One region of the Micromonospora sp. WMMB235 genome, then DNA from elsewhere that is predicted to be linked to it. Evidence: riboswitches for the same ligand, from Rfam matches in the RefSeq annotation. Region 1 holds a riboswitch; each other region holds the start of a gene.
What was found. Region 1 has a riboswitch for cyclic di-AMP ahead of BFV98_RS26675 (hypothetical protein). Riboswitches for the same ligand answer to the same signal wherever they lie in the genome.
Positions count from the first base shown of each region.

Region 1 (9,312 bases):
CCCGGTCCAGCACGTGCCCGCCGGTACGGATCACGCAGATCGAACCGAACGTCTGGTCGAAGATCGCCTCCAACGGCACCCGGGAGTCGATACAGCCCAGCACCACCGCGTACGGCTGCTGGTCGCCGGAGGCCGCCGCCGCGGCGGCGGTGACGTCGTGCCCGTGCACCGGCTGCCCGCTGACGAAACGGCGGTTGCCGGAGAGCAGCTCGGCCAGCGCGGCGCGCGGGCTGGTGGACGGCATGCCTCCCAGCCTGGTCACCGATCCGACCTCGTGGGGCCGGACGGGAATCTTCTCTCCGGGCCGGTTGCCGTGGTCTCATGGCGGGTAACGCCGGTGTCACCGCCGGGTCATCCGGTGGACACACATCGGCGGGCCCGGGAGGTGGACGATGCCGGACCTGGAACTGCGGCTCCCCGACGACGTACGCCTGCACGTCAGCGTCACCGGGCCGGTCGACGCCGAGGTGACCGCCGTCCTGCTGCACGGCTGGACGCTGGACGGGCGCAGCTGGCACCGTCAGGTCGCCGAGCTGCGGGAACGCTTCGGCGGCCGGGTCCGCCTGGTCACGTACGACGCGCGCGGCCACGGCCGGTCGAGCTGCCTGGCGCTGCGCGACGCCACCCTCGCGCAGCTCGGTGACGACCTGGCGGCGGTGATCGACGAGATCGTCCCGTCCGGTCCGATCGTCCTGGTCGGGCACTCGATGGGCGGGATGACGGTGATGGAGTACGCCCACCGGCACCCCGGCCGGTTCGCCGCGCGTACCGCCGGGCTGGTCTTCGTCTCCACCACCGCCGAGGGGCACACGCACACCGCGTACGGCCTCTCCCCCCGGATCACCCGGCTGATCCGCCTGGCCGAGACGACAGGCGCCGGGGTGCTGGCCCGCTGCGGCGGCTGGCGGCCCCCGCACGCGCTGCTGCGCGCGCTGCGCCCGAGCATCCGCTGGATGCTGTTCGGCGACCGCTGCGACCCGGCCGACATCCGGCTGGTCACCTCAGCGGTGGCCCGGGCCACGCTGCGCTCGATCGGCGGTTTCCGCGCCTCGATCGGCGCCCAGCACCGGCTGGAGACGCTCGCCGCGCTCGGCGGGCTGCCGGCCGCCGCGCTGGTCGGGGACCGGGACCGGCTCACCCCGCCGCCCTGCGCCGAGTCGATCGCGGCGGCGCTGCCCACCACGGAGCTGACCGTCTGCCCGGGTGCCGGGCACATGCTCATGATGGAGCGCCCCGACGAGGTGAACGCCGCCCTCGCCGGCGTGCTGGACCGGGTGCTGGCCGGCCGCCCGGCGACCCGCCTCTGAGCGTCTCCGCTCGCGAGCGGCACTGACGTACGCCACGTGCGCGGCATGCCCCGGCGTGGCGGTTGCCGGCGGCCCGTACCCTCATTCAGCCCGTCGTGCCCTCCGAACACAGGAGCATCCGCGTTGACCGACCAGACCACGCTGGACCGGGAGATCGCCGCCGAGCAGCGCCACCTCGACCGGGTGTACGCCCGGCTGGCCGAACTGCGCCGGTCGGCGGCCGACGCCGAGCGGGAGGGCTACCGGCTGGCCCGGGTCGGCAACTTCGGCGCGCTGGTCGAGCGGGACGCGATGGTCTTCCACGCCGCCCAGCGCCGGCACGTGCTGGACGCCGAGCACGAGGGGCTGGTGTTCGGCCGGCTGGACCTGCGTACCGGGCAGGTGCTGCACGTCGGCCGTCTCGGCGTGCGGGGCGTGGACGCGGAGACGCTGGTGGTGGACTGGCGGGCCCCCGCCGCCGCCGCGTTCTACCAGGCCACGCCCGCCGAGCCGCGCGGTGTGGTGCGCCGGCGCACGATCCAGTCCGCGTCCGAGAAGGTCACCCGGATCGAGGACGACCTGCTGGACCCGGAGGCCGCGCCGCCGGACATGGCGGTGGTCGGTGACGGGGCGCTGCTGGCCACGCTGTCCCGGGCCACCGGCCGGGGCATGCGCGACATCGTCGCCACGATCCAGCGCGAGCAGGACGAGGCGATCCGTTCCCCCGGCAACGGCGTCACGATCGTCTCCGGCGGCCCCGGTACCGGGAAGACGGCGGTGGCGCTGCACCGGGCCGCGTACCTGCTCTACTCCGACCGGGCCCGGTACGCCGGCGGCGGCATCCTGGTGGTCGGCCCGTCCGGCGTGTTCGTCGAGTACATCGCCTCGGTGCTGCCGTCGCTGGGCGAGGAGACCGCCACGCTGCACTCGCTGGGCTCGCTGTTCCCCGGCCTGTCCGCGTCCCGGACCGATCCGCCGGACGTGGCGGCGGTGAAGGGTTCGCTGCGGATGCGCCGGGTGCTGGAACGCGCGGTACGCGACGCGGTGCCGGACTCCCCCGCCGAGCTGCGCCTGCTCTACCGGGGCGAGCTGCTGCGCCTGGAACGCCCCGCGCTGGACGCGATCCGGGACCGGACGCTGGCCCGTGGGGCACGCCGCAACGAGGTACGCCGGGCGGCGTTCGACGCGGTGCTCGCCGCGCTCTACGCGCAGGCCCGCACGCTGCGGGTGGGACGCCTGCCGGAGCAGCCCGCGTTCGAGGACGAGATCATCGAACGGCCGGAGTTCCGCGAGTTCCTCAAGGCCTGGTGGCCCCGGCTGCACCCGAGGCACGTGCTGGACTGGCTGGCCCGCCCGGACCGGCTGCGCCGCTACGCCGGTGGGATCCTCTCCTCGGCGGAGATCCGGCTGCTCGGCGACGCGTACCGGAGCCTCGCGACCGAAGGGCTGACGGTGGCCGACATCGCGCTGCTGGACGAGCTGGACGCGCTGCTCGGCAAGCCGGTGCGGCGGGCCCGCCCCAAGCGCGACCCGTACCAGCTCGCCGGTGGCGTGCGCGAGCTGAGCACGTACGCCGATCGGCAGCGCGCCGCCCGCGCGGCGGCGCGGGAGCGTCCGGACGACTACCGCGACTACGCGCACGTGGTGGTGGACGAGTCGCAGGACGTCTCGCCGATGCAGTGGCGGATGGTCGGCCGGCGCGGGCGGCTGGCGTCCTGGACGGTGGTCGGCGACCCGGCGCAGACCGCCTGGACCGGCGACCCGCAGGAGCTGGACCGGGCCCGGGACCAGGCGCTGGGCCGGCGCAAGCGGCACCGCTACGAGCTGACCACCAACTACCGCAACTCTGCGGAGATCTTCGCGGTGGCGGCGGCGGAGATCCGCCGGCTCTACCCGGACCTGCCGCTGCCCGACGCGGTGCGGTCCACCGGCGTGCCGCCGGTCGAGCGCACGGTGCCCGCCGCCGACCTGCCGGCGGCCACCGTCGAGGCGGCCGAGGCGCTGCTCGCGCAGGTGGAGGGCACCGTCGGGGTGATCACGCCGGTGCCGCGCCGGGACGAGGTGGCCGGCTGGCTGGGCGGGCTCGGCGCGGGCCGCCTCCAGGTGGTGACCAGCCTGCAGGCCAAGGGCATGGAGTACGACGGCGTGGTGCTGGTGGCGCCGAGCGAGATCCGGGCCGACCCCGGCTCGGGTGTCCGCACGCTCTACGTGGCGCTGTCCCGGGCCACCCAGCGTCTCACCACGCTCGACCCCTCCTGACGGACACCCGACGGTGACCCGGCGGTCACCCATCGTTCAGTTGCATACATAGCGATGTGAACATACATTGGGCCTGGCCGGTACGGGGCAGGAAGGGTGTTGGCGTGGGCGCAGGTCATGACCACAGCGGCGCGGTGACCAACGCGGCGCACCGCCACCGGGGCCGCCTCTGGGCCGCCTTCGCGCTGCTCGCCGCCCTGATGGTGGTCGAGGCGGTGGCCGCCTTCACGACCGGCTCGCTGGCCCTGCTCTCCGACGCCGGGCACATGTTCACCGACGTCCTCGGCATCGGCATGGCCCTCGCCGCGATCACCGCGACCCGCCGCGCCGGCACCGACCCGCAGCGCACGTTCGGGCTCTACCGGCTGGAGGTGCTCGCCGCCCTCGCCAACGCCGTGCTGCTCGGCGCCGTCGCCATCTACGTCCTGGTCGAGGCGGTACGCCGGTTCGGCGAGCCGCCGGAGGTGCTGGCCGGCCCGATGCTCGTGGTGGCGGTGCTCGGCCTGCTCGCCAACATCGTCGCGTTCGCGCTGCTGCGCGCCGGGTCGAAGGAGAGCATCAACCTGCGCGGGGCGTACCTGGAGGTGCTCGGCGACCTGCTCGGCTCGCTCGGCGTGATCGCCGCCGCGCTGGTCATCGCGGCGACCGACTGGTGGTGGGCGGACCCACTGGTCGCCGTCGGCATCGGCCTGTTCATCCTGCCGCGCACCTGGCGGCTCGGCCGGGCCGCGCTGCGCATCCTGGTGCAGGCCGCGCCGGAGCACCTCCAGGTCACCGCCGTGCACGACCGGCTGGCCGCCGTACCGGGCGTGGCCGAGGTGCACGACCTGCACGTCTGGACGCTCACCTCGGGCATGGAGGTGGCCTCGGCGCACCTGACCACCGATCCGGGCGTGGACCCGGGCGTGGTGCTGGCCGCCGCGCGGGCCGCCCTGCACGAGGACTTCTCCATCGATCACGCCACGTTGCAGGTCGAACCCGGAGCGTCGGCCGGAGTGTGCGGACAGACCGAGTGGTGATTAGGACACACTTAAATCACTGTGGCTAATGTAGTCTTATGCCGGTTTTGCCCCGCCTAGTGGCACTGCTCCACGGAGCCGTGCCCGGGCAGCGCCGGTAGTCTCGGTCGCGGCCGCACCCGCGGGCGCCACCCGGCCCCGGTGGGGCGGCCGTCGCCTAATCGTCCGCAGGGACGAGCCGGGGAACCACGTACGTGGGGTGCATCCGCGTCAGCGGTAGGGATCTTCCGTCCCGAACCCGTCAGCTAACCCGGTCGGCGTTGACGGAAGGACGTGTGAATGCCCCCAGTGGCACCTGTACGACGGACGGCCGCCCGGTTGGCGGCCCTGCTCGTCGCGACGCTGACCCTCGGCGTCGCGACCGTTCCGGTCTCCCCCGCCTCGGCGGCGCCGGCGACCGGCCTGCTCGCCGCAGCGCCCGGCGACGACGAGGGTGGCACGCCCGAACTGCGTGCCCAGCTCGACGCGGCCAGCAAGGGCTGGCTGGAGGCGAAAGCCGCGCTGAACCGGTCGGTGAGCCGCCAGAAGCAGCTGAACGAACAACTCAAGACGGTCGGCGCCGAGCTGGCCGTACGCGACGCCAAGGTCGGCGAGATCGCCGCCGTGGCGTACCGCAACGGCCGTCTGGGGACCGCCGGGGCGCTGCTCGGCAGCAGCAGCCCGGAGGGCTTCATGGACCGGGCCGCCGCGCTGGAGCAGGTCGCCGCGCACGAGGACCGTACGCTGCGCGACCTGATCACCACCCGGGACGAGGCCACCCGCACCCGCGCCCAGCTCGACGGAGAGATCCGCGAGCAGCGCAAGCAGGTGACGGTGATGGCCAAGCGCAAGGAGCAGGCCGAGCGCGCCCTGGAGGTGGCGAACGACCGGGCCTCGCGCAGCAGCAGCGGCGGTGGCAGCGTCCAGGGCACCTCCAGCAAGAACGCGAAGCCGGCACCGCGCAACTCGGACGGCTCCTGGCCGTCGGAGTCGTGCAGCGTCAACGACCCGACCCCGGCGAACGGCTGCATCACCCCGCGAACGCTGCACGCGCTGCAACAGGCCAAGGCGGCGGGCTTCACCCGGTACGTCTCGTGCCACCGGCCCAGCGGCTCTGGTGAGCACCCGAAGGGGCGGGCCTGCGACTTCGCCGCGCAGAAGAACGGCTTCGGCGGCGTGGCCACCGGTGGTGACCGGACGTACGGCAACAACCTGGCCGCATACTTCGTGCGCAACGCCGACCCGCTCGCCGTGCTCTACGTGATCTGGTTCAAGCAGATCTGGCTGCCCAGCAGCGGGTGGAAGTCGTACAGCGGCGGCAACGGCGACCCGTCCAGCGACCACACCAACCACGTGCACCTGTCGGTGTACTGAGCGCGCCCCGAGAGGGCCGGCCGGATCAGGCCGGCCGGCCCTCCAGGGTCGCTCCGAGACGAGCCGCCAGGCCCAGGTGAGCCGCCCGGGCCTGGCGGAACGCGTACCCGAACAGTGGCGCCGGAGCGGTGAGCGTGATCTCCACGTCGATGCGTACCGTGCCGTCCGGCTCGTCGCGCAGCCGGGTGTGGTTGCGGACCGTCGTCGCGGGCTGCTGACGCGCCACTGTGACGACCTCGTCCTCGCCGGCGATCAGCACGTCCGCCTGGTACGTGACCGGGAAGTGCAGCGGGCCCAGTTGCAGCCGGTCGGTGATCGCGTAGCTGGCCAGCGCGCCTGGCCGGGCCGGCAGCTTCCGGACCCGGACGATCAGCGGATGCAGCTCGCCCTGGCGACTCAGGTCACCCAGTAGCGCCACCGCTTCGGCCCGGGTGCACCGGGCCTGCACGGTGTAGCTGAAGCTGTCGCTGCTCTGCAAGCGGGCCCCCTCGCCGTCGTGCGTCGCGACGATCGTCCCGTACCGACGCCGGACTGGCAACGGGTAGAAAGTCCCCTGGCTGCAGGGGGTGTGGACGGCGCGCTCAGGCGCCGGGCAGCACCTCGGGGGTGTCGTCGGCGAACCACGGCTCGGGCGCGCCGAACAGGCCGAGCAGGCCGGTCACCCAGAGCTGCCGGTGCACGAACCGGCTCGGCTCGGTGACCACGAGCTTGACGCCGCTGACCTCGCAGGTCTGGAAGCCGGCGACCATGGCGCTGATGCCGACCGAGTCGATGAACGTGACAAGCCGCATGTTCAGCTCGATCCGCGCGGGGCGGCCCTTGGCGAGCACTTCGGCGATCGCTTCCCGCACCTCGTACGCGGTGTCGACGTCGATCTCCCCACGGGGCGCGATCTGGACGACACCACCCGGCCGCACCGACTTCACGATCGACAGGCTCACGCGAGCACCTCCACTCGCCCATGACGGGCGCCTCATCAGTACGCGGGCCGCGACCGAGAGTATTCCTCCAACGGCCCGGTCGCCACCCCCCGGGATGAGCAATTCGCGAACTGGGCACACCTGGGCGTACCCAATCCGGACCTCCGGGTTCCAGTTTCCCCTGTATGGCGGGTCGCGGCCAACCGTGCGACCGGGCGGGCCCGCCGATCCGCCGACCAGGGTAGCGGGCGCACGCACGTCCCGTGGGCACCGGTCCCGGCGCGTTCGGGTGGTTCGTCCCGTTCGCAGCTCACGGCCGGGAACCACGGCGTGGTTTGCCACGCGCCCCGGTGGGGCACTGCCCGAGACAGTGAACCCGCCGGATGGACACCGGAGTCCGAAGTGGCCGCCGGCCTTCGGCACCCGAGGAGGTAGAACGATGTTCGGATCCAACCTGCTGGACCGCCGGGGCAAGGCCGAGCGGGTCGCCGACCAGGCGTGGCAGAACCTGCTCTCCGCCGCCGGTTCCGCCGGTGACAGCGTGCGCGACGCCACCCGGACCGCCCGCCGCAGCTCCTCCGGCCTGGCCGACGACGCCACCGACCTGGTCGGCTCCGCCGCCGACGAGGCACGCCGCCGGGCGTCCCTCGCCTTCGACGCGCTCGCCGGCCGCCGGCCCGCCCTGCCCTGGACGCTGCTGATCGCGGCGGCGCTGGCGGGCGCGGCGATCGGCTGGGCCGCCGGCACCGCGGCGCGCGCCGCCGGCAGCCGGGACCGGGCCGCGGACGAGATCGAGTTCGTGGACGTGGACCGGCCGAACTCGCCGGCCGGCCTGGACGGCTGACCCGCCCGTACGACACGACGACGGCCGCTCCCGGGACTCCCGGGGGCGGCCGTCGTGCTGCCTCACCCGCCCCGGGTGAGGCCCGCTCACCCGGGGCGCGCGCAGGATCGCGGGTGCGGGACCACGTGCCCGCGCCGCGATCGACGGGAGGGGAGCCGGATGGCCACCGACACGATCACGCGTACCGACCGGGACATCCAGTCCGCCGTGCTCGACGAGCTGACCTGGGAGCCGCGGGTCGGCCCGGACGAGATCGGGGTGACCGTCACCGAGGGCGTGGTGACGCTCACCGGACGGGTGGACAGCTACGCCAAGAAGTGGGCCGCCGAGCGGGCCGCGCACCGGGTCGCCCGCGTCCGCGCGGTCGCCAACGACATCGCCGTCCGGATCGACACCGCGGCCGGGCGGGAGGACCCGGAGATCGCGGTCGCGGCCGTACGGGCGCTGGAATGGGACGCGTTCGTGCCGATCGAGGCGTTGCAGGTGACGGTGGCCGACGGCTGGGTCACGCTGCACGGCGAGGTCGAATGGGAGTACCAACGGCGGGCCGCCGAACGCTCGGTCGCCCGGCTCACCGGCGTGTGCGGGGTGAGCAACGGCATCGCGGTACGCCCCGCCGTGCGCGCCGACGGCGGTGACCTGGCCGAGCGGATCGTGGATGCGCTGGCCCGCAACGCCGCCACCGAGGCCGAGGAGGTCGACGTGCGGGTGCACGGCGACACGGTGCTGCTGGACGGGCAGGTCCACTCCGCAGGCGAGCGCGAGGAGATCGAGCGGGTGGTGTGGAACGCCCCGGGCATCCGGGAGGTGCGCAACCACCTCGCCGTGCGCTGACGGAACCACCCCGCCCGGGTGAGCCCGCCTCACCCGGGCCGCGGCCATGGTGGGAGGCATGAGTGATCCGAACGGGCTGATCACACCCGGGCGGGCCGCGCCCGGGTTCACGCTCCCGGCGGCGCCGGACGGACGGGAGGTGGGCCCCGGGCAGTTCCGGGGCCGTCCCGTGGTGCTGGCCTTCTACCCGGCGGACTGGTCACCTGTGTGCGGCGAGCAGATGACCCTGTACCAGGCCGCCCTGCCCGAGCTGGAGCGGTACGACGCGGTGCTGCTGGGCATCTCGGTGGACAGCGTCGACTCGCACCGAGCGTTCGCCGAGAGCCGGGGTATCCGGTTCCCGCTGCTCGCCGACTTCGAGCCCAAGGGCGAGGTGTCGCGCCGGTACGGCGCGTACGCGCCGCACGGGCAGTCGGACCGGGCACTCGTGGTCCTCGACCCGGACGGCCGGGTGGCCTGGAGCCATCTGTCCCCGCCCGAGGTGAACCCGGGCGTGGACGGGATCCTCGACGCACTGGAACAGCTGGACGCGGATCGGCGGGTGAGTACCGGATGACCACGCCCCTTCAGGTCACCACCGCGCGGCTGCGGATCCCGGTGACCGAACGCGACCATGTCCGCGGGCCGGTGGACGCGCCGGTCACCGTCGTCGAGTACGGCGACTTCCAGTGCCGGTTCTGCGGCGCCGCCTACCCGAACCTGGCGGAGGTGCTGCGCCAGCGGGCCGACATGGTGCGTCTGGTGTACCGGCACTTCCCGATCACCAACGTCCACCCGTACGCGGAGACCGCCGCGGA
Region 1 is NZ_MDRX01000001.1:5,970,176-5,979,487, reverse strand. It holds gene BFV98_RS26695 (carbonic anhydrase) at 1-244, opposite strand, end outside; gene BFV98_RS26690 (alpha/beta fold hydrolase) at 393-1,307, shown strand; gene BFV98_RS26685 (AAA family ATPase) at 1,431-3,545, shown strand; gene BFV98_RS26680 (cation diffusion facilitator family transporter) at 3,650-4,564, shown strand; cyclic di-AMP (ydaO/yuaA leader) riboswitch at 4,709-4,839, shown strand; gene BFV98_RS26675 (hypothetical protein) at 4,844-5,917, shown strand; gene BFV98_RS26670 (SRPBCC family protein) at 5,943-6,395, opposite strand; gene BFV98_RS26665 (STAS domain-containing protein) at 6,499-6,858, opposite strand; gene BFV98_RS26660 (hypothetical protein) at 7,277-7,681, shown strand; gene BFV98_RS26655 (BON domain-containing protein) at 7,841-8,515, shown strand; gene BFV98_RS26650 (redoxin domain-containing protein) at 8,574-9,071, shown strand; gene BFV98_RS26645 (thioredoxin domain-containing protein) at 9,068-9,312, shown strand, end outside.

Region 2 (9,312 bases), 830 kb from region 1:
GCCGAGCACCTCAAGGTAGGCGCCGCGCACGTTCAGGCTCTCCTCCGAGCCTGAACGCAGCAGGAAGAATGCCGCGATGTTGGCCACCAGGCCGGCCACCGCGACGACCAGCATCGGCCCGGCCAGCACCTCGTGCGGCGCGGAGAAGCGGCGCACCGCTTCCACCAGCACGTAGATGGCGACGCCGAACAGCAGCACCGCGTTGGCCAGCGCGGCGAGGACCTCCATCCGATACAACCCGAATGTGCGCTGCCCGTCGTGAGAGGCCTTGCTGGCTGCGGTGATCGCCGCCAGCGCCATGCCGATGCCGAGCACGTCGGTGAACATGTGCCCGGCATCCGACAGCAGCGCCAGCGAACCGGTCAACCACGCCGCGACCGCCTCGACCAGCATGAAAGCGACCAGCAGGGCGAACGCCGCCCACAACCGGCCCCGGTGCTTCTCACCGGCGCGCATGATCTGCTGCCCGTGGTCGTGTCCCTCGCCCATGCCCGGCTGCCCCTCCTGTCGACCGACCGAGCCAACATATGCTCACATTGCAATAAGTGCAACTCAACTGGAGGTGGATCGATCCCCCGCAGCAGGGGCCGCCCCTTCAACGGCGGGCCCGCCCTCGGCGGGTGGCGCCACGGAACCGGCCCCGTCCGCATCCATGGCCCGGGCGGCGGCGAGCAGGGTTCGCAGACGTCTGACGGCAGCGACGGCGTCCGCGTGGTCGATCACCTGCACGCTCAGCAGCGGCACCACGTCGCCGTTGACCAGATCCAGCGACGCCCACACCGCCTTGCGGTCGAACCGAACCCGCTCCACCACCTGCCACGGCACGGTGACATCACCGAGCAGGTTGCGCACCCGCACCCGCTCGACGTCGGCCTGCACCCGCAGCCGCCACGGCAGCAGGGTCAGCCCGGTGAATAACACCCCGACCCCGATGACTGCCCACCGGTCGGCGGGAAACAGTTTTCCCCCGTTGGAGGTGGTTCCACTCAAGGTGAGCCCCGCGTACACGTTGATCGCCAGGATCACCGCTGCGGCGCCCAGGCTGATCTGCCGTATCCGCCTCGGCCGCACCGTCACGTCCCCGGCCGCCGGATCGTCGTGCCCGGCTGTCGCCGGCGTACTCATGTTCACAGACCCTCCTGGTCCTCGTGGTCAACGTCGGGTGTTCGGCCGCACGGGCCGTCGCTAGCCATGCCGGTCGGCTGGCAAGGCGGGCCGGGCGGAAGCACACCGCAGCGGCGCTCGTCCGCCACCGGTCGAGGACGCCCACGCGTGGGCCGCGACCGACGGTCGAGGCGTGACTTCGACGAGCAGCGGCCGGCAGAACCACGCATGGTCGTCGAGGCGAGGCCCGACGCCAGGAGCTGCCTATCGGGCGCGGCCGCGTCCGCGGGCAGCCGGAGAGCAGCGTGGCGGGAGCCGCCGGCGGGACGCCTCACGGCACTGGAGTGACGACCTTCGCACAGGCGCGGCCGCAGGTGGTTGTCTGCGCAGCGGCGCGGTGGTGGCGGCACGGTGTCGATGCGGACATCTGTCAGCAGGCTCGGCGCCGCGGAGACCGCTGGCGGCATTTGCCTGAGCCGGCAGCCGTCATCGACGCCGGTGCGACGGGACCGTGCCGGCAGCGGCGCGTTCGAGGTGTCGAGGTCTAGCGGTCCTGGAAGCCCGGGTAGTCCGAGACGTGCCGGCGGGGGTCGTCGTTGAGCCACCGCAGCATGTCCTCGTAGGCGGCCACCTGCGGATCCTGGGCGTCGGTCTGCGTCACAGCGGCGGGCGTCATCCGCGCCGGCGCCGCGCCGTCCGGGTCGCTGCGCTCGAAGCGCCAGCTGTGACCCAGCGACGGCACCGCTGCCTGCGGCCTGCCCCCCTGCCGTCGGACGTCGGCGTGGCTCAACCGCTCGCGCACCACCTTGACCCAGAAGAAGACCCCGAAGGCGGCAAAAAGCGGCCACTGCAACGCGTACCCGTAGCTGAGGGTGTTGCCCTGCCGCGCGTGTTGCCACTGCCACCAGCCCAGCCGCAGGAACACCACCGCGACCACACCGACGAGCACGTGGCCAACGAGCCAGCGGGGACGAAGCCAGGGCGACACGCCCCGACGATAGCCGCTCGGGAAGCCAGGCATGTTGTCCGCCCTCTCTCTGCGTGACGTACGGTAGCGGCGTGAAGGTGTTCCCCGTTGCGCTCGACTCCGGCGAGACCGCCAGCCTCCGCTCCGACGACACCACGGTGTGGATCACCCCCGCCGCCACCCGCTGGCGGAGGCTGCTGCACTGGTCCGCCGGAGCGGTGATGCTCGGCCTCGGCCTCGCTGCCATCTCCATCGGTGTCGGCCACGCGATCGGCCCGGCCGTCGGCCTGTGGGCCACCGCCGCGACAGTCGGCCTGATCATCGCCGGCGGCATCGGTGCAGCCGTCGCCGCAGTGCTGCTCTGGCGCGCCGAGCGCCACCCCGGCTCCGCCATCCACGTACGGGACATCAGCGCGGCCCGCAGTGAGCAGGCCAACGGCGGCATCACCGTCACGATCGAACACGTCAACGGGGTGACCCACCGGTTCACGGGCACCGGCATGACCGGCGCCCGCACCGCCCAGCTGTTCGCCCGGCTGCTCTCGGCCGCCGCCGCGCCGCACGACGAGGAGAGCTCCGCGCCGCACGCAGGTGCGACAACCGCCGCGGGCCGCGGCGCAAACCCCGTCAAGTAGCGGCTGACCACGGCTCAGGCCCCCGCGTAGGAGTGCAGACCAGAGATCACCAGGTTCACCGCGAACAGGTTGAACATCATCGTCGCCCAGCCCACCACCGCCACCCACGCCGCGGTGGTGGCCCGCACACTCGCGGTCGCGTTCGCGTGCAGGTAGGCCGCATACACCACCCAGGAGATGAACGCCCACGTCTCCTTCGGGTCCCAGCCCCAGAAGCGGCCCCACGCCGCCTCCGCCCACACCGCTCCGGCCATCACCGCGAAGGTCCACACCAGGAAGCCCGCCCCGTGCATCCGGAACGACAGCCGCCGCCACACCGCCATCGCGGGCAGCCGCGCCGCCAAGGTGTCACGCAGATCCCCCGATCTCGGCGTGCCCCGTCGCTCATAACGCGCCCGTAGCAGCAGGGCCACGGCAGCGACGAACCCGATCAGGAACAACCCGGACGCGATTGCGGCGGCGCTGACGTGCACCGCCAGCCACACCGACTGCAACGCCGGTACCAGCGGACCCGCCGGCGTGTACACGTGCAGGCCCGCCGCGGCGAGCAGCACCAACGCGCACACCGCGACGTACAGGCCCAGTGGCCGCAACGCGGGGCGCCGGACCGCCAGGACCAGCCAGGCGAGCACCCCGACCAGGGTCACCGCCACGATGAACTCGTACATGTTTCCCCACGGCACGCGCCCCGCCGCGGCCGCCCGGGCGACCAGGCTGCCGGCCTGCGCCGCCGCGGCCGCCCCGACCGCGCCCAGGCCGACGACGCGCCCGATGGCAACCCGGCGCGACACGGCAGCCATCGTCGGGACGGCAGCCGCAGGCACCGTCGCAGGAACCGGTACGGCAACCCGCCGCGGTGCCACCTGGGCCGCGGCAAAGGCGATCACGGCCGTGAGGTGGCCGAGGAGAGCAAGAGTGAACAGATTGTCAGATAGAGCAGCCATCGACTCTCCACGAATGAGTCAACCCGCTACCGCACGCCCCGATCAGGAGGCGGCGGGCGGGCCGGAGATCAGAGCGATTCCAGCCGGGACGGATAGCCGGACGCGGCGAGCGCCGCGGTCAGCACGGGAGCGGTGACGACGACCGGGTCGGCGTCCACCACCGCGCGGCCCGCTGCTGCGGACACGTGCGCCCGATGCACCCCCGGCAGATCTTCCAAAATTCGCCGTACTGCGCTCTCCGCACGGTCGCAGCACAACCCGCGCACGGCCAGCATGTAAGTGACGGTGTCGTTCACGGCATCCTCAGACCCGACGAAGGGACAGCCGAGCTTGCTGGCCGACTGGCCAGGACCACGTTTGGCAGACTCGGCAGGAACGAAGGCCCGCGACGGCTACTCAGCCGGCCACGTATCAGGACGCGTGGACCGCCACGGGCTCACAACCGCAAACCGGTTCTACACCCGCGACACGCACAACAGTGACAGCAGCCGGACCGTCACAGGCCGGCTCACCGGCCGGTGACGCAGCCCCCGGCCAACAGGTAGCCGGCGGACCCAGCGCTGGAATGCCCCCAGTACGACAGCGCCGCCGATCACCAGCAACAGCAGGCAGGCCGTCACGGCCACGCTCCCGCCATCTGCCGGCGCATGATGCCCGTCAGTCGCCTCCGGATCGGCGGAGGCGAGGGCATCAGCGAGGCTGTTCAGGGCCGCAGACGCGTCGTAGGAAGCGAGGGAGGTCGTGGAACTGGCAGCCGCCGAAGGTGTCGCAGTGTCCAGACCCCTAGCGCACTGCAGCGCGTGCAGGACCAGAACCGCAGCGACGACGACCGCCACCGCGACAGCGCGGTAGCCGCGCATCGCACCAGCCGGACCGTCCCACGTCACCAGCGCAGACTACGACACTCCACGGCCGCAGCCGTCGTGCGGGTGCGGGTTCCCGTCCTGCCCCGGATGCTTATCTCAAGGTCGGCGAACCACTGCGTCACCACGTCGCGTTCGAAAGTCCCGTGGGCCACTCGTCGGCGCGGCCTGCATCGGGCGGTCGTAGCTGGACCGCCTTGTTCGGGCGGCTACCACCGGCTCCGGCCCGACAGCCCTTCATCCAGCGCAGCGGACTTTTTGTCCGACTCGACCATGAAGATCCTTCGTAGAAATGTTGGCGTGTCGGACCACCAGAGTGACGATCCCGCGGATCCCATGACCCGATGGCTCAACAGCCAGCCGCACGCCGGCGCGCAGCCGCGCGTCCGGCGGCAGGGTGGTCTGCGGTTTGCGTTCTACGGCCGGATGTCGACCATCGAGCATCAAGACCGGGTGACGTCCCGGCACTGGCAGCGGGACTGCGCCAGCGAACTCGTCGCCGGTCACGGGCTGATCGTCGCCGAGTACTTCGATGCCGGCTGCTCGCGCCGCCGCGGCTGGCGGCAGCGTCCGCAGGCCGCCGCGCTGCTGGCCGCGCTCCCCGATCCGCACCGTGGGTTCGACGCGATCGTGGTCGGCGAATACGAACGAGCATTCTCCGCCAACCAGCTGCAGCACCTGGCACCCCTGCTCGAACAGCACGGTGTGCAGTTGTGGCCAGCCACGACGGGACTGCCCGCCGCTACCTGTTCACCGGCCTGCTGCGCTGCGCACCATGCGGCCGAAGACTGGAATCCCACTGGATCAACCAGCGTCCGGGCTACCGATGCCGCCAAGGCCACACCAGCACCCAACAGCCCACCAACGGCCGACGCAAGATGCTCTACCTCAGGGAAGACCACATCATCGCGCGACTGATGGGACATCCCGGCCTCGCCAGCGACGCCCAGAACCCGCATGACCTGGCCGCGCTCCTGCACAGAAACAAGATCAGCATCATCTGCGATCAGGAACGATGTACACCGACCACAGGAGCCTCAGGCAAGTGAGCCCGTTCAACCCATGATCAATATGTGGAGATGTTGTGTCCGAGGGATTCGGACACAAAGTCACGGCACCCATGCTCAGCATGGGTGCTCATGCCGTAATCCTATAGCAGCGAGCGGCACTATGGAGTTTCCCGTGTCGGCGTCATGCCGTTATCGGTGACGCACCAAAGTCCACAGAGGGGCTGGTTCGGATTTCGCGCCGGCGGCCCCGGCCTGGCCAACCCACCCGGCATGCTGGACCTGTACGTGTTCGCCCCTGCCCGCCGCGTCGGGCGGCACCTAACCTGACCGCACAAGATGATCGGCTGAGCCATACCAGAGGGCGCACGACGTGCCGTCCTGCCTGCTACTGGGCGCGAACCGAAAGGCGACGGGCACCGGCTCGAACGAGCCGGTGCCCGAGGGCCGGAGATGGGATCAGGCGGAGTAGCCGCGGGTGGCCATCCAGTTCGCCAGGTCGATGGTGGTCATCCAGTAGGCGGCCATGTTCGGGTCGGCGGAGTCGGCGATCCGCACCGTCCGGCCGTCGTCCTTATATCCGACCACGGCGATGTAGTGGCCGCCGGGGAAGGAGTGCCAGCCGCCGTCTGTATCGGTCGCGGAGCCGACGGTGTTGGCGACCACGGCACGGCCGTCGGTGATGGCGGTGACCACGTCGGCCTGGAGCTGGTCGATCTGCGCCGGCGTCGCGGCCTGGCCCGGGATCATGTGCGTCCGGTACGGGTTGCCCTTGACCATCTGGTTGAGCCCGCGAGTGGTGTCCTCCGCCGAGTTGGTGCCGTTCTCGCCAGCGTTCAGCGGGGCGACCATCGCGTCCTGGGTGGTCTCGACGCCGCTCGCGCTGAGCGCGTTGCGCACAGCGGCCGGGCCGCAGTTCCAGTAGGCAGTCTGCGCCTCGTAGGTGTGGTCGAGGACCTTGGTCGACGGAGGCTTCGGCCTCGCCTTCTTGGTCACGTCCGGGTCGGTCGTGGCCCTGTCCTTCGCTGACGGCGACGGCTCGGCGGCGACGCGAGCCTCGCCGCGGGTGGCGACATCACCGAGCCGCGGAGCCAGCCCGGCGGCGGTGTTCCCCTGGCGGACGGGCGCGTTGTGATCGGTGGCGGCCAGCGCCGTGCCGACGCCGCTGGCGAGCACGAGCGCCGCGGCGGAGCCGGCGATGATCTTGTACGGGCGCTCGGTCACAAGACGCCGCAGCTGACGCTTCATGTGGTGCTTCATGTGTTCCTCCACGGGCTGGAGCGGCACAGGCCGGCCCGACGCGCGGAGGAACTCACGCACGTTGTGACTGGGCGGGGTGCCGCGGGGATGGGGAGCGCCCGGTGGGCCGGGCTGGGGGGCAGTTGCCGGGACTCACAGTCAGGCGAGTGTCGGCACCGCGATGCCGTGGAGGCGTGGGGAGTATCGGGAGGTGTTTCGCACGAGGCTGGCACTCCTTCCGTGGCCGCCTACCGGGTTAGCTGACGGATTCGGGCGGGAAGTACGCCCTACCGCGGGCCGTGGCTCGCGGATTCACCCCGGTGTTGCCTGGGTCCCCGGTTCATGAGATCACGATTAGGCGGGTCGGAGCGGCGTCGCCACTTGCGATCGGAAACCGCACCGGACGCGCCGACATTACCGGTGGGTACGTCGTATGCCAAGGGCTCCCACCTGCATAAGCCTCGAACATCGCTACTCTGATCGGAACCTCCAGTTACTCATGCCACTCAATGGGACGAGCAGTTATAGCGGAACCCTCGGGACGTAACCGGACATCGGAATGCTGTTGGCGCTCAATTGCTTGGCCGATCGCCGCATACTCACCCGAATGGCCGTTTCCTGGGCGGCCGTACGTAGCCCCACACCAATTTCAGTCACAATTCAGCAAACCCGGGCCGGCAGCAGCGGCGGTAGTGGTGGTACGGGCCGAGGCCGCGCGCAGACACAAGTCAGTGCGAGCTCCCCGTTACCGCACAGGCGTTCATGGAGATGAAGTTGGCGGCGCTCGTGACACCCGGCAGTCAGCCCGCGCAGACCGCGGGTAGCTCGACGTTCGAATGTCGACGTGGCTTCGACGAAAATCAACCCAATCCCGGCGGGCGGCGTAAGGCCGGATCGCCGCCCTGCCGACGGTTGGGCGCGCGCCGCGCGAAGCAAGTGGGAACCGCGTACGAGAGCATGATCGTCGCGCTGATCGCGGTGGCCCGCTTCAAAATCCGTCACCGCGGGGCCACAGAGCGACCCGACCACGGCTGACCGGGACCGCGGCAATGCCTCGCACCACTCCCGGCGCAGTCCGTCGCCGTTGCGAGTCGGCGATGCCACCATGCTGGCGCTCTCCCCCAACCTGACTTTCTGGATCGTCGAAGCTGACCCGCCCCTACTAAGGGCGGGTAGTAGTTGACCTAGGATGGCGACCGCACCACGTGGGAGCGATGTGTGGGCACCGGCCCGCGCCTCCTTGGCGGAAGGATCAACAGTGCCTTTCCAGCGGCGTCGCCGGGCGGCCTGACCTTGCTTGCTGCATCGCCGGGTCTCGCATGTCCTCAGTCGCCAGCACGTCGCGCCGCGCGCTGGGCAATTCGGGTGTGGCTGGCGCTGTTTCCCGCCCTCATCGTGGCCCTCGGGTTCGCTTCCCCTGCGGCCGCACATTTCAAGCTGCTCCGGGCCGTTCCGGCCGACGGCGCGCGGATCGACGGCGCCGTCCAGGAGATCCGGCTGACGCTCAGCGCCGCCGGCACGCCCACAGGAGCGGGATTCAAGCTTTCCGACGGCAACGGCATCGGCCTACCGGCCGCCAGCCACACGCCCGACGGAGGCCGAACGTGGCTGGTCCACCCGACCGCTCGCCTGACCACCGGCACGTTCAAGCTGCGATGGAGCGTCGCGGCCCCGGACGCCCACCCCCTGACGGGTGTCATCACGTTTACGGTGGCCTCGCCTCCCCCGACGCCCGGAACGGCCGCTAAACCCCAGGCAACAGCCAGCCCGCACGGACATGCCGGCCATGGTGGGCCAGGTGTGCCCCCGGCTTCGCCGTCGGCACACGCGGGAGGACACGCTGTTGGCCACACCGCCGACGCGGAACAGGCGCCGGTGCGGTTTGTCGGCGCCGTCGGGCGTTGGCTTTCCTACGGGGCGATCCTGCTCGGTGTCGGTGGTCTTGTCTTCGCGTTGACCACACTGGTCGGCACACGCAGTGACATCCGGGTGGTGCAGATCTGGGTGCGGACGGCGGGGCTGGCGGTGGCGGCTGGAGCGGCCTTTGAGCTGGTTGCACTCGCGGCGGTCTTCAGCGAGCAGGGCACCTTCGCCTCGGCGGCCAGCGCCTCGTCGGTGACCGCCCTCAGCCAGACACCGGTGGCCGCCGGCCTGGTCCTGCGACTCACCGGTGCGGCCGGTCTGCTCGTGTCCGGTTCACTCGAAGCGGCGCTGATTCGGGGCCGGCACGCGGTCGGGCGTCACTCCGTTCCGACCGTCGCAGCGATACCCACCGACTCCCGGAACCTGGTGACGGCTGCCGCCGTCAGCGCGGCCGGCGACGGCGTTCAGCGGGTGCGAGCGCGACCGGTGCGGCCTGTGCTCATGGCGGTCACCGTGGCACTGCTGCTGGGTTCCTTTCTGGTCGATGGGCACACCGTCACCGCGGAACCTCGGGCCGTCGTCGTGGCGGCCGATTTCGCCCACACCATTGCCGCCGCGGTGTGGGTCGGCGGAGTTCTTCTCCTGGCTGCCCTGTTGCTGAGCCGCGCCCGCCTCGGCGTACCGACGGGT
Region 2 is NZ_MDRX01000001.1:6,802,456-6,811,767, reverse strand. It holds gene BFV98_RS30295 (cation diffusion facilitator family transporter) at 1-489, opposite strand, end outside; gene BFV98_RS30290 (PH domain-containing protein) at 553-1,026, opposite strand; gene BFV98_RS30285 (hypothetical protein) at 1,649-2,092, opposite strand; gene BFV98_RS30280 (hypothetical protein) at 2,164-2,706, shown strand; gene ccsB (c-type cytochrome biogenesis protein CcsB) at 2,721-3,650, opposite strand; gene BFV98_RS31695 (cation transporter) at 3,719-3,946, opposite strand; gene BFV98_RS30270 (hypothetical protein) at 4,106-4,537, opposite strand; gene BFV98_RS32855 (hypothetical protein) at 4,751-5,215, opposite strand; gene BFV98_RS32850 (zinc ribbon domain-containing protein) at 5,227-5,562, shown strand; gene BFV98_RS30265 (C39 family peptidase) at 5,980-6,780, opposite strand; cyclic di-AMP (ydaO/yuaA leader) riboswitch at 6,990-7,130, opposite strand; gene BFV98_RS32095 (hypothetical protein) at 7,522-7,794, shown strand; gene BFV98_RS30260 (copper resistance CopC/CopD family protein) at 8,125-9,312, shown strand, end outside.
Region 2: another riboswitch for cyclic di-AMP. It lies ahead of BFV98_RS30265 (C39 family peptidase); the one in region 1 lies ahead of BFV98_RS26675 (hypothetical protein).

Region 3 (9,312 bases), 3.6 Mb from region 1:
GTGCTGCGCTACCTGCCCGGCACGCCGATCAAGGTGATCGACGGCTCGGACGAGAACATCAAGGTCACCCACCCGGTCGACGTGCACCTGGCCGACAAGCTGTTCCAGCTCGCCGCCGCGCAGGCGCCCCGGCTGACCGACCACCGCAGCTACGCCGAGGAGCTGACCGGCCGGACCATCGTGGTCTTCGGCGGCAGCTACGGCATCGGCCACGACCTGGCCGAACTGGCCCGCGGCTACGGCGCCCAGGTCTTCCCGTTCAGCCGCTCCACCACCGGCACGCACGTCGAGCGCGCCGAGGACGTGGCCGCCGCGCTGAAGACAGCGTTCGAGGCCACCGGCCGGATCGACCACGTGGTGGTCACCGCCGGCATCCTGGAGAAGGGCGCGCTGGCCGAGATGGACTCCGAGACGATGGACCGTCTCCTGCACGTCAACTTCGTCGGGCCGGTCACCATCGCGCGCCAGTCCCTGCCGTACCTCCAGCAGACAAAGGGCCAGTTGCTGCTCTACACGTCCAGCTCCTACACCCGGGGCCGGGCCCGCTACGCGCTCTACTCGGCCACCAAGGCCGCGCTGGTCAACCTGACCCAGGCGCTCGCCGACGAGTGGGCCGAGTTCGGCGTACGGGTCAACTGCGTCAACCCGGAACGCACCGCCACCCCGATGCGGACGCGGGCGTTCGGCGAGGAGCCGGAGCACACGCTGCTCTCCTCCGAGGCGGTCGCGCAGGCGTCCCTGGACGTGCTGATCTCCGACCTGACCGGCCAGGTGGTCGACGTGCGCCGGTCCCCCGGCGAGCAGGTGGCCGCCGTGCCGGCGCAGCCGGGCCCGCACCGGTCCGAGCTGTCCGCCGACGCCTGAACCCGACGGGACGTACCAGATGCGTGGTGACCTGGTCCGCAAGCTGCTCGCCCGGGGGCTAACCACCGGGCTGGCGGTGCTGGCCTTCCTCGTCGTGGCGCTCACCGGCGCCACCGGCTGGGGCCTGGCCCTGGCGGTCGCGGCGCTGGCCGCCACCGCCTGGGAGCGCCGGGTCCGGCCGTCCGCCGACGGGCTCGCCGAGACGGTGCTCGTCGCCGCCGGCATCCTGGTCGGCTACGCCCGGCGCCTCGACGACGGGTTCGACCCGGCACTCGCCGCCACCGCGCTGGTGCTGCTCGGCCTGGTGCTGCTGGTCGGCCCGCTGCGGCAGGCCGGCGCACTGGAGATCCGGGCGGCGAACCTGCCGGTCCGCACGTGGACACCCGTGGTCGCCGCCCGGCTCGGCGACGCGCTGCTGGTGCTGCTCGCCGTGGTGGCGCTCGCCGCCGCCCTGACGCTGCCCGCCTGGACGGCGCTGGTCGCCGCACTGCTCGTCGGCGCCGGATGCGGTGCGGTCGCGCTGGACCTCGCCCGGCGCCGGTTCCGGCCGCCCGCCGGAGGCGGCCCGGTCGGCCGGGCACTGCGCCGCCATCAGCCCGAGTTCGTGCTGCACTTCTCCGCGCCACCCGGCTCGGAGTACCAGGTCACCATGTGGCTGCCGTACCTGGAACGGATCGGCCGCCCGTTCGTGGTGGTGCTGCGCGAGCCGGAGCTCCTGCCCGCGGTGGCCGCCGCCACCCGCGCGCCGGTGGTCCTCTGCCCAACCCTGAAGGCGCTCGACGAGGCGCTGGTGCCCAGCCTGCGGGTCGCGTTCTACGTCAACCACGGCGCGAAGAACGCCCACCTGATCCGGTTCAACCAGCTCACCCACGTGCAGCTGCACCACGGCGACAGCGACAAGGCCCCCAGCGCCAACCCGGTCTCGGCCATCTTCGACAAGATCTTCGTGGCCGGGCAGGCCGCGATCGACAGGTACGCCCGCGCCGGCGTGGAGATCCCCGCCGACAAGTTCGTCGTGGTCGGCCGGCCCCAGGTCGAGGCGATCGAGGTACGCCGGGAGCCGGTCACCTCGCCGGCGCACCCCACGGTCCTCTACACCCCGACCTGGACCGGGCACCACGCCGACGCGAACTACTGCTCGCTGCCGGTGGCCGAGACGCTGATCCGCCGGTTGATCGACAGGGGCGCCGCGGTGATCCTGCGCGCCCACCCGTACACCGGCAAGAACCCGGCCTCGGCCCGCCAGCTCGCCCGGCTCACCGAACTGCTCGCCGCGGACCGGGCGAAGACCGGCCGGCCGCACCTGTGGGGCGCCGCCGCGGCCCGCGAGCTGACGCTCACCGAGTGCGTCAACCGCGCCGACGCGCTGGTCTCCGACGTGTCAGGGGTCATCTCCGACTGGCTCTACTCCGGCAAGCCGTACGCGGTCACCGACACCGGCGCCGACGGCGAGCACTTCGTCGAGCGGTTCCCGCTCGCGGCGTCCGGCTACGTGCTGCGGCGTGACATGTCCAACGTGGACGAGGTGCTCACCGACCTGCTGGACGCCGACCCGAAGGCGGCGCAGCGCTGGACGGCGCGGACCCGCTACCTGGGCGACTTCCCCGCCGACGCCTACGCCGAGGCGTTCCTGTCCGCCGCCCGCCGCGAGCTGGAACCCGACTGGGCGGTCCCGGCGCCGCGCGCGGCCGGCTAGAAACGCGGGCGGCCCGTCGCGGGCCGGCTCGCCCGCTCAGAGGTACGGGTCGAGCAGGGCGAGCACCGCCTCCGGGTCCTCGACGTGCGCGTTGTGGCCCAGCCCGGGCAGCGTGGCCACCGGCACGCCCAGTTCCTTGAGCTGCGCGTCGGTCACCATCGGGTCCAGCTCGCCCCGGGCCAGCAGCACCGGCACGTCGGTGGCGGCCAGCAGCACCGGCAGCCGGGGCTCCCCGACCGCGAACGCCGCCGGGTCCATGGCGAGCCGCCAGCGGCCGTCCTCCCGCCGCAGCCCCGCCTCCACCACCGGATGGTCCGGGGCGAACAGCCCGGCGAGCCCGGACACGCGCAGGTAGCGGCGGGCCGCCTCGTCACGGGTGGCGAACCAGGTGACCGGCCGGGCGGCCAGTTCCGCCGACTTCGCCAGCTCGGCCGGGGACCAGACCGCCTTGATGCCGAGCCCGACCACCGCGTCGACCGGAAGCCCTCGCTGCCGGGCCGCGAGCGCCAGCGCCACCACCCCGCCGAGCGAGTGCCCGAGCAGCACCAGCCGGTCCTCGGGGCCGAGCCGGACCGGGCCGAGCCCGTCGACCACGCGCTGGGCCAGGGCCTCGAACGAGTAGCCGTCGAGCGGCGGCGACCAGCCGTGACCCGCCAGGTCGGGGGCGAGCCAGCGGCCGGGCCAGCGGCGTTCCAGCAGCGGCGCCCAGGGCAGCCACACCTCGCCTGTGGCACCCATGCCGTGCAGGAGAATCAGGTGCCGCTTCCCCGTCGCATCGCCCATTGGCGCAGTCTGCCACCGCCCGCCCCGGACACGCGAGACCGAACCCGCCGACCCACCCCACCCTCGCCCCGGCTCGCCCACACCCCGCCCCCGGTCCGCCCTCGCCCCCGCGCCGCCCTCGCCCCGCGCCGTCCTCGCCCCTGGCGCCCCCTCGCTCCGGCTCCGGCCGCCCACACTCCCCCCACCGTCGATCTTGGAGTTGTGGCACCTTCCATAGCGGGCGAGCCAGACAAACTGGGCGCCACAAGTCCAAGATCGGCGCGCCAAGGCCGCATGAGGGCCGCGCCGGGGCCGCGCCAGGGCCGGGCGGGGCGAGGGGCGAGGCGGGGACGGGGGCGAGGGAGGGCGGGACGGGGAAGGCCGGCACCCCGGGATGGGGTGCCGGCCTTCGGGCGTGCGGGACGGTCAGGCGGAGTAGCCGCGGCTGGCGATCCAGTGCGCCAGGTCGATCGTGGTGATCCAGTACGAGGGCAGCGACGGGTCGGCCGAGTCGGCGATCCGTACGGTCCGGCCGTCGTCCTTGTAGCCGACCACCGCGACGTAGTGGCCACCAGGGAACGAGTGCCAACCGCCGTTGGTGTCGGTGGCCGTACCGGCGACGTTCGCGACGACCCCGCGGCCGTTGCTGATCGCCTCGACCACGTCGGCCTGGAGGCGGTCCATCTGCGCCGGGGTGGCCGAGCCGGGAATCATGCGGGTCCGGTACGGGTTGCCCTTGACCTGCTGGTTGAGCACCCGAGTGGTGTCCTCGGCCGAGTTGGTGCCCATCTCGGTGGTGCCGAGGGGGCCGGCGAGCGCGTCCTGGCTGCGCTCGACGCCGGCGGCGCTGAGCGCGTTGCGCACGGCGGCCGGGCCGCAGTAGAAGTAGTTGATCTGGGCCTGGTAGTCGTAGTCGAGCGACTTGCTCGACGGCGGCTTCGGCTTGGCCTTGGGCGTGGTGTCCGGGTCGGCCGTGACCTTGGCCGACGGGGAGGCGCTCGGCGACGCGCTGGGCGAGGCGGAGGCGCTGGGCGACGCCTGCGGTACGGCGATGCGGGCCTCGCTGCGGCTGGCGGGCTGCTCGCCGAGGCGGGCGGCGCCGAGGTCGGCGACCGCGGCGGTGTTCTCCTGGACCGGGGCGTCGTCGCCGGCGGTGGCGACGGTGCCGGCGCCGGCGGCCAGCACGAGCGCGGCGGCCGATCCGGCGATGATCTGGTACGGGCGTTCGGTGACGATCCGTCGCAGCTGACGCTTCAGGTGGTGCTTCACGAAATCCTCCACGGGGCGTGAGCGGCACACGCCGGCCCGGCACGCGGAGGAACTCACACGTGCTGGCGGGGCCGGATGGCCGGGGGATCGGGAACGCCCGTGATGCCGGGCGCCCAGGGGGCGGTTGCCGGTCGCGCGTCAGGCGCGCGCGGGCACCGCTTCGCCGTGGAGGCGGGGGGACGATCGAGGGGTGGGCACGCGGGGTACTCCTTCCGTGGCCGCCGACCGGGTTAGCTGACGGATTCGGGCGGGAAGTACGCCCTACCGCGGGCCGTGGGCTCGCGGATTCACCCCGATGGTGCTCATGGGTCCCCGGTTCGTGGAACACGATTAGGCGGGTCGGTGCGGCGTCGCCGTCGGCGATCGATTACCGCATCGGACGCGCCGACACTACCGGTGGGTATGTCCCCTGCCAAGCGCTCCCACCTGCGTAAACGTGATCCGTGGTAACGGATTTCGGAACACCCGGTTACTGACTTCACTCAATGGGACAAGCAGTTTCGACGGCGCCCGGCGGCGGAAAGCGGACAGACGACGACCACCCGGCCTGCAATCGCGATACTCGATGACCCGTTCTGCGCCCGGCGCCCGTTTCGGTGAACCGGGTGACCGGGCTCACCACGTTCCGGGTAACGATTCGGTCGAGATGGCCGTCTCAGCCGACCCGGGCCGGGCGCCAGCGGGCGTTACGGACCGACGCGGGCACCGGCTGGGCGCTCGGCGTCGCGCTCCGGTACGCCGGGGCGGGCCGCAGCGCCACTGTGGCCGCGTACGCCTCGGCGGCGAGTGTCCGGGCGGCCTCGGCGGCCAGTTCCGCGTCCCGCCAGGCTGCCCGCTCCCGCGCGGCGGCGCTCTCCCATCCGGCCCGGCGCCCGTCCCTGACGGTGCGGGCCAGCACGATCTCCTGCTCGGCCGGGTGCCGGCGCGGATCCCACCCGTTGCGGCGCGCCAGCACGTCGGCGAGCTGACGGGCGGTCAGGTCGCCCCGCCAGTGCGCCGTCATGGCGGCGTGGCGCAGCCAGCGCTCCCGGGCCGCGTACTCCGCAGGGGTTCGTGGCGTGCGCGGCGCGGCCAGCGCGGCGGCGCCGGCGAGGCGGCGGGCGGCGGCGTCCGCCTCGTCGTACGCGGTCCAGGCCCGGTCCGCCTCGTCCTGCGCGGCCAGCCACTGCTCCCGGCGGCGACGGGCCGTCTGGGCGGCCCCGGCGGCGGCCACCGCCACCTCCTCGGCGTACCGGGTCAGGTCGTCGCGGCGGGCGGCGTCGGCGTCGGGCGGCTCGGGGGCGGTCTCCGGCGCGGGGTCGCGTTCGGGCCGGGCGACGAGCGCGGCGAGCAGGCCCAAGGCGAGCAGCAGGAGGAAGGACCAGATGGCGGCGGCCTCGGGCACGGAGGTGAGGAAGTGGTACAGAGCGGTCTGCGACATGGTCGGCACCTCACGGGAAGGACCTGGCGGGAGGACCCGCACGACCTCGCCGGGGCGGGCCGGTGGAGGGCCGCCGGGGCGGGTGCGGGGATGACGTGCGGTGGGTGCGGAGAACGGGCGCGGCCCGTGAGCGGGTCAGCGGGCGGGCGGTGCCCGCGGGCCGGCCGGTGCGACGGCCCGTCCGGCCGGGACCGGCTCCACGACGGCCGGGGCGGCCGCCCGGGGCGCGGGCGCCGGAACCCCGGCGGGAGCGGCCTGCCGCTCGGCCACGCGGTCGGCCTCCGGCCGCGTCGCGGTCGAGGCGCCGGTGACCGTGTACGTCGAGGCGGCGACCGCCGGAGCCGGGGCGGCAGCGGCGACACCGGCCGGCAGCGTGGCGGCGCCGAACGAACAGGCGACGACCACGGCGAGACTGGCGAGCATCCGGGCGGTCCAGCGCGCCACCCACCACACGGGGCAGGTGAGCGCGATCGGAAGCACGGGTACAAATTACCGCCGATCCCCCACGAACGCACCGCCGCACGGCGTGTCGCGGATCGACCGGCGGACGTGTGCGCGTGTCAGTCCGGGCGACGCCGCCCGGCGTACTCGATGTCCTCGGCCGGACCGGTGACGGGCCTCGCGCCGCCGTCGGCGGCCGGGCTGGTGGCGGCCTCGGCGGGCTCGCGCGGAGCCGGCACGGCCGGTGCGCGCGACGCCGCGCGGGCCCGGCGGGACGGGCCGAGCAGGCGCATCATCGGTGTCTCCACCCAGCGGTGGAGCGCGGCGGCCAGCGCGAGCGTGACCACCAGGAAGCCGAGCACCGCGACCGGGCCGCGCCAGCCGGGCAGCCCGGTCCCCCAGTGCCCGGTCAGCCGCAGCACTGTGACCATGACGAGCACGTGCACCAGGTAGAAGGCGAACGAGACCTCACCGAGCCAGACCATCGCCCGGGACCGCCAGGGGGTGGGGCGGCCGCGCACGTCGGCGTCCGCCGCGGCGGCGATGACCAGCAGGTACGCGACAGCGAGCAGCGCCGCCCAGAACTCGGCCGGGATCCACAGCGCGGCGATCACCCAGGTGGCGACGAAGATCCCGGTGGCGGCGGCGAGGTTCGGTCCGCGCCAGCGGTGCCGGCGCATCAGCTCGGCGGCGGCCACGCCCATCCAGAACTCCAGCGACCGGGTCACCGGGAAGATCTGGGTGAACCACCACCGCTGCTCCTCCGGCACGAGCTGCTGGCCGGGCCACAGCGCCAGGATGAGCAGCGGCGCCGCGACCAGCACGGTCCGCAGCACGCCGGTACGGGCCCGGCGCAGCCACGGCACCACGAGCGGCAGGCACAGGTAGAAGGCCAGCTCGCAGGAGAGCGACCAGCTCACGTTGTTGACGCTGTAGAAGTAGCCGCCCAGCGGGATCCACGCCTGGACCAGGAAGAAGTTGGCGATCGCGGCCCACGGCACGACCGGGTCGGCGAACCAGGCTGCTACGGCCAGCGCCGCGACGAACGTCACCACGTGGTTCGGGTAGATCTTGGCGAACCGGCGGCGCAGGAACGTCCACGCGCGCTCCCCGTCCCGGTACGACCAGACCAGCACGAACCCGCTGAGGATGAAGAAGAACTCGACGCCGGACAGGCCCAGGCTGAACGCCTTGTCGACCAGGGGCTTCAGGTGCGGCTCGGCGACGATCCCCATGGTCCCGGCGTGGAAGCCGAAGACCAGCAGCGCGGCCACCCACCGCAATCCGGTCAGCGACGGCAGTCGCGGGGCACGGGTGACGGTCGGCGCGCTGGTCATTCCGGGCACCCTACCCCGGGGAACCGGGACGTTCCCGGCGAGCCGACGTCCGCTCGGCTCCGCGCGGGCGGCGGATAGGATTTCCGTTCTGCACGCGCGGGCACCCACCCGGCTCCCGCCCGCACGCCGTGCCGTACGGAAGGTGAGCGAACCGGATGCACCAGCGGATCCTGCTCCGCGCCCGCAAGGGCCCGTTCGACGTCCTCACGCCCGAGGAGACGTTCGCCGGCAACTGGATCGGGGACAACAGCGGCAACCTGGTCTTCAGCCACGCCGCGCACAAGCTGCTCGCCACCTCCTCGGCCGAGATCACACCGACACGCACCCCGGCCGACCCGCGTCTCGCCGACGAGATCAACGAACGCCACGACGTGTTCGTCGTACCGCTGGCGAACGCGTTCCGGCGCAGCTTCGTGCACCGCCTGACGCCGCTGACCCGGCTGATCGAACGGCTGAAGATCCCGGTGGTGGTGCTCGGCGTCGGCGTGCAGACGAACGTCGACGGCGACCGCGAGTACCTGCGGCCGATCGACGAGCCGGTCCGCGCGTTCTGCAAGGCCGTGCTGGACCGGTCGCACAGCATCGGCGTACGCGGCGAGGTGACCGAGAGCTACCTCAACGCGCTGGGCTTCTCCGACGTGGAGCAGATCGGCTGCCCGTCGATGTTCCTGCACGGCGACACGTTCCAGCTGGAGAAGAGCCGCCCGGAGCTGACCGCCGACTCGAAGGTCGCACTGACCATCTCCCCGTACGTCCGCTCGATGGCCGCGGTGGTCCGCCACCACCAGGAGCGCTACCCGAACCTCTGCTACGTGCCGCAGGACCTGCGCACGCTCGGCACCCTGCTCTACGGCGACGCGCCCGAGCACCGGGGCCAGAGCAGCGACATCCCGCTGCACACCTCGCACCCGCTGTTCGCCGAGGACAAGGTGCGCATGTTCGTCGACCCGTGGACCTGGATGTCGCACCTGTCCGGGTACGACTTCGCGTTCGGCACCCGCATCCACGGCACCATCACCGCGCTCGTCGCGGGCACGCCCGGCTACCTGTTCGCGCACGACTCGCGCACCCTGGAACTGGCCCGCTACTTCGGCATCCCGCACCGGATCATGCGGGACGTGCCGGCCGACGTCGACGCCGCCGACCTCTACGCGGAGGCCGACTACACAGCGCTCAACGACGGCCACAAGGCCCGCTTCGAGACCATCACCGCGTTCCTGCGCAAGCACGACCTCGGCACCTCGTTCGCCGACGGCGACAGCGCCGCGCGCTTCGACCGGCAGGTCGGCGAGACGGTGTTCCCGCCGGCCGTCCGGCCCGCCGCCGCCACCACGCCGGCCGAACTGCTGACCCGCATCGAACGGCTGCGCGACGAGAACGCCACGCTTACCGCCACCATCGACGCGCTGCGCTCGCAGCAGCTCCGGGAGCGGATCAAGCAGGCCGTCCCGGGCAAGGTCCGCCGGATGCTGCGGCGCTGATCGTCGTACGCCTGTTCGAGAGCGGGGTACGATCGGCTGCGT
Region 3 is NZ_MDRX01000001.1:2,380,572-2,389,883, forward strand. It holds gene BFV98_RS09625 (bifunctional cytidylyltransferase/SDR family oxidoreductase) at 1-864, shown strand, start outside; gene BFV98_RS09630 (CDP-glycerol glycerophosphotransferase family protein) at 884-2,560, shown strand; gene BFV98_RS09635 (alpha/beta fold hydrolase) at 2,597-3,343, opposite strand; gene BFV98_RS09640 (C39 family peptidase) at 3,749-4,603, opposite strand; cyclic di-AMP (ydaO/yuaA leader) riboswitch at 4,796-4,938, opposite strand; gene BFV98_RS09645 (hypothetical protein) at 5,247-6,011, opposite strand; gene BFV98_RS09650 (hypothetical protein) at 6,147-6,491, opposite strand; gene BFV98_RS09655 (acyltransferase) at 6,572-7,789, opposite strand; gene BFV98_RS09660 (polysaccharide pyruvyl transferase family protein) at 7,945-9,270, shown strand; gene BFV98_RS09665 (alpha-ketoglutarate-dependent dioxygenase AlkB) at 9,311-9,312, shown strand, end outside.
Region 3: another riboswitch for cyclic di-AMP. It lies ahead of BFV98_RS09640 (C39 family peptidase); the one in region 1 lies ahead of BFV98_RS26675 (hypothetical protein).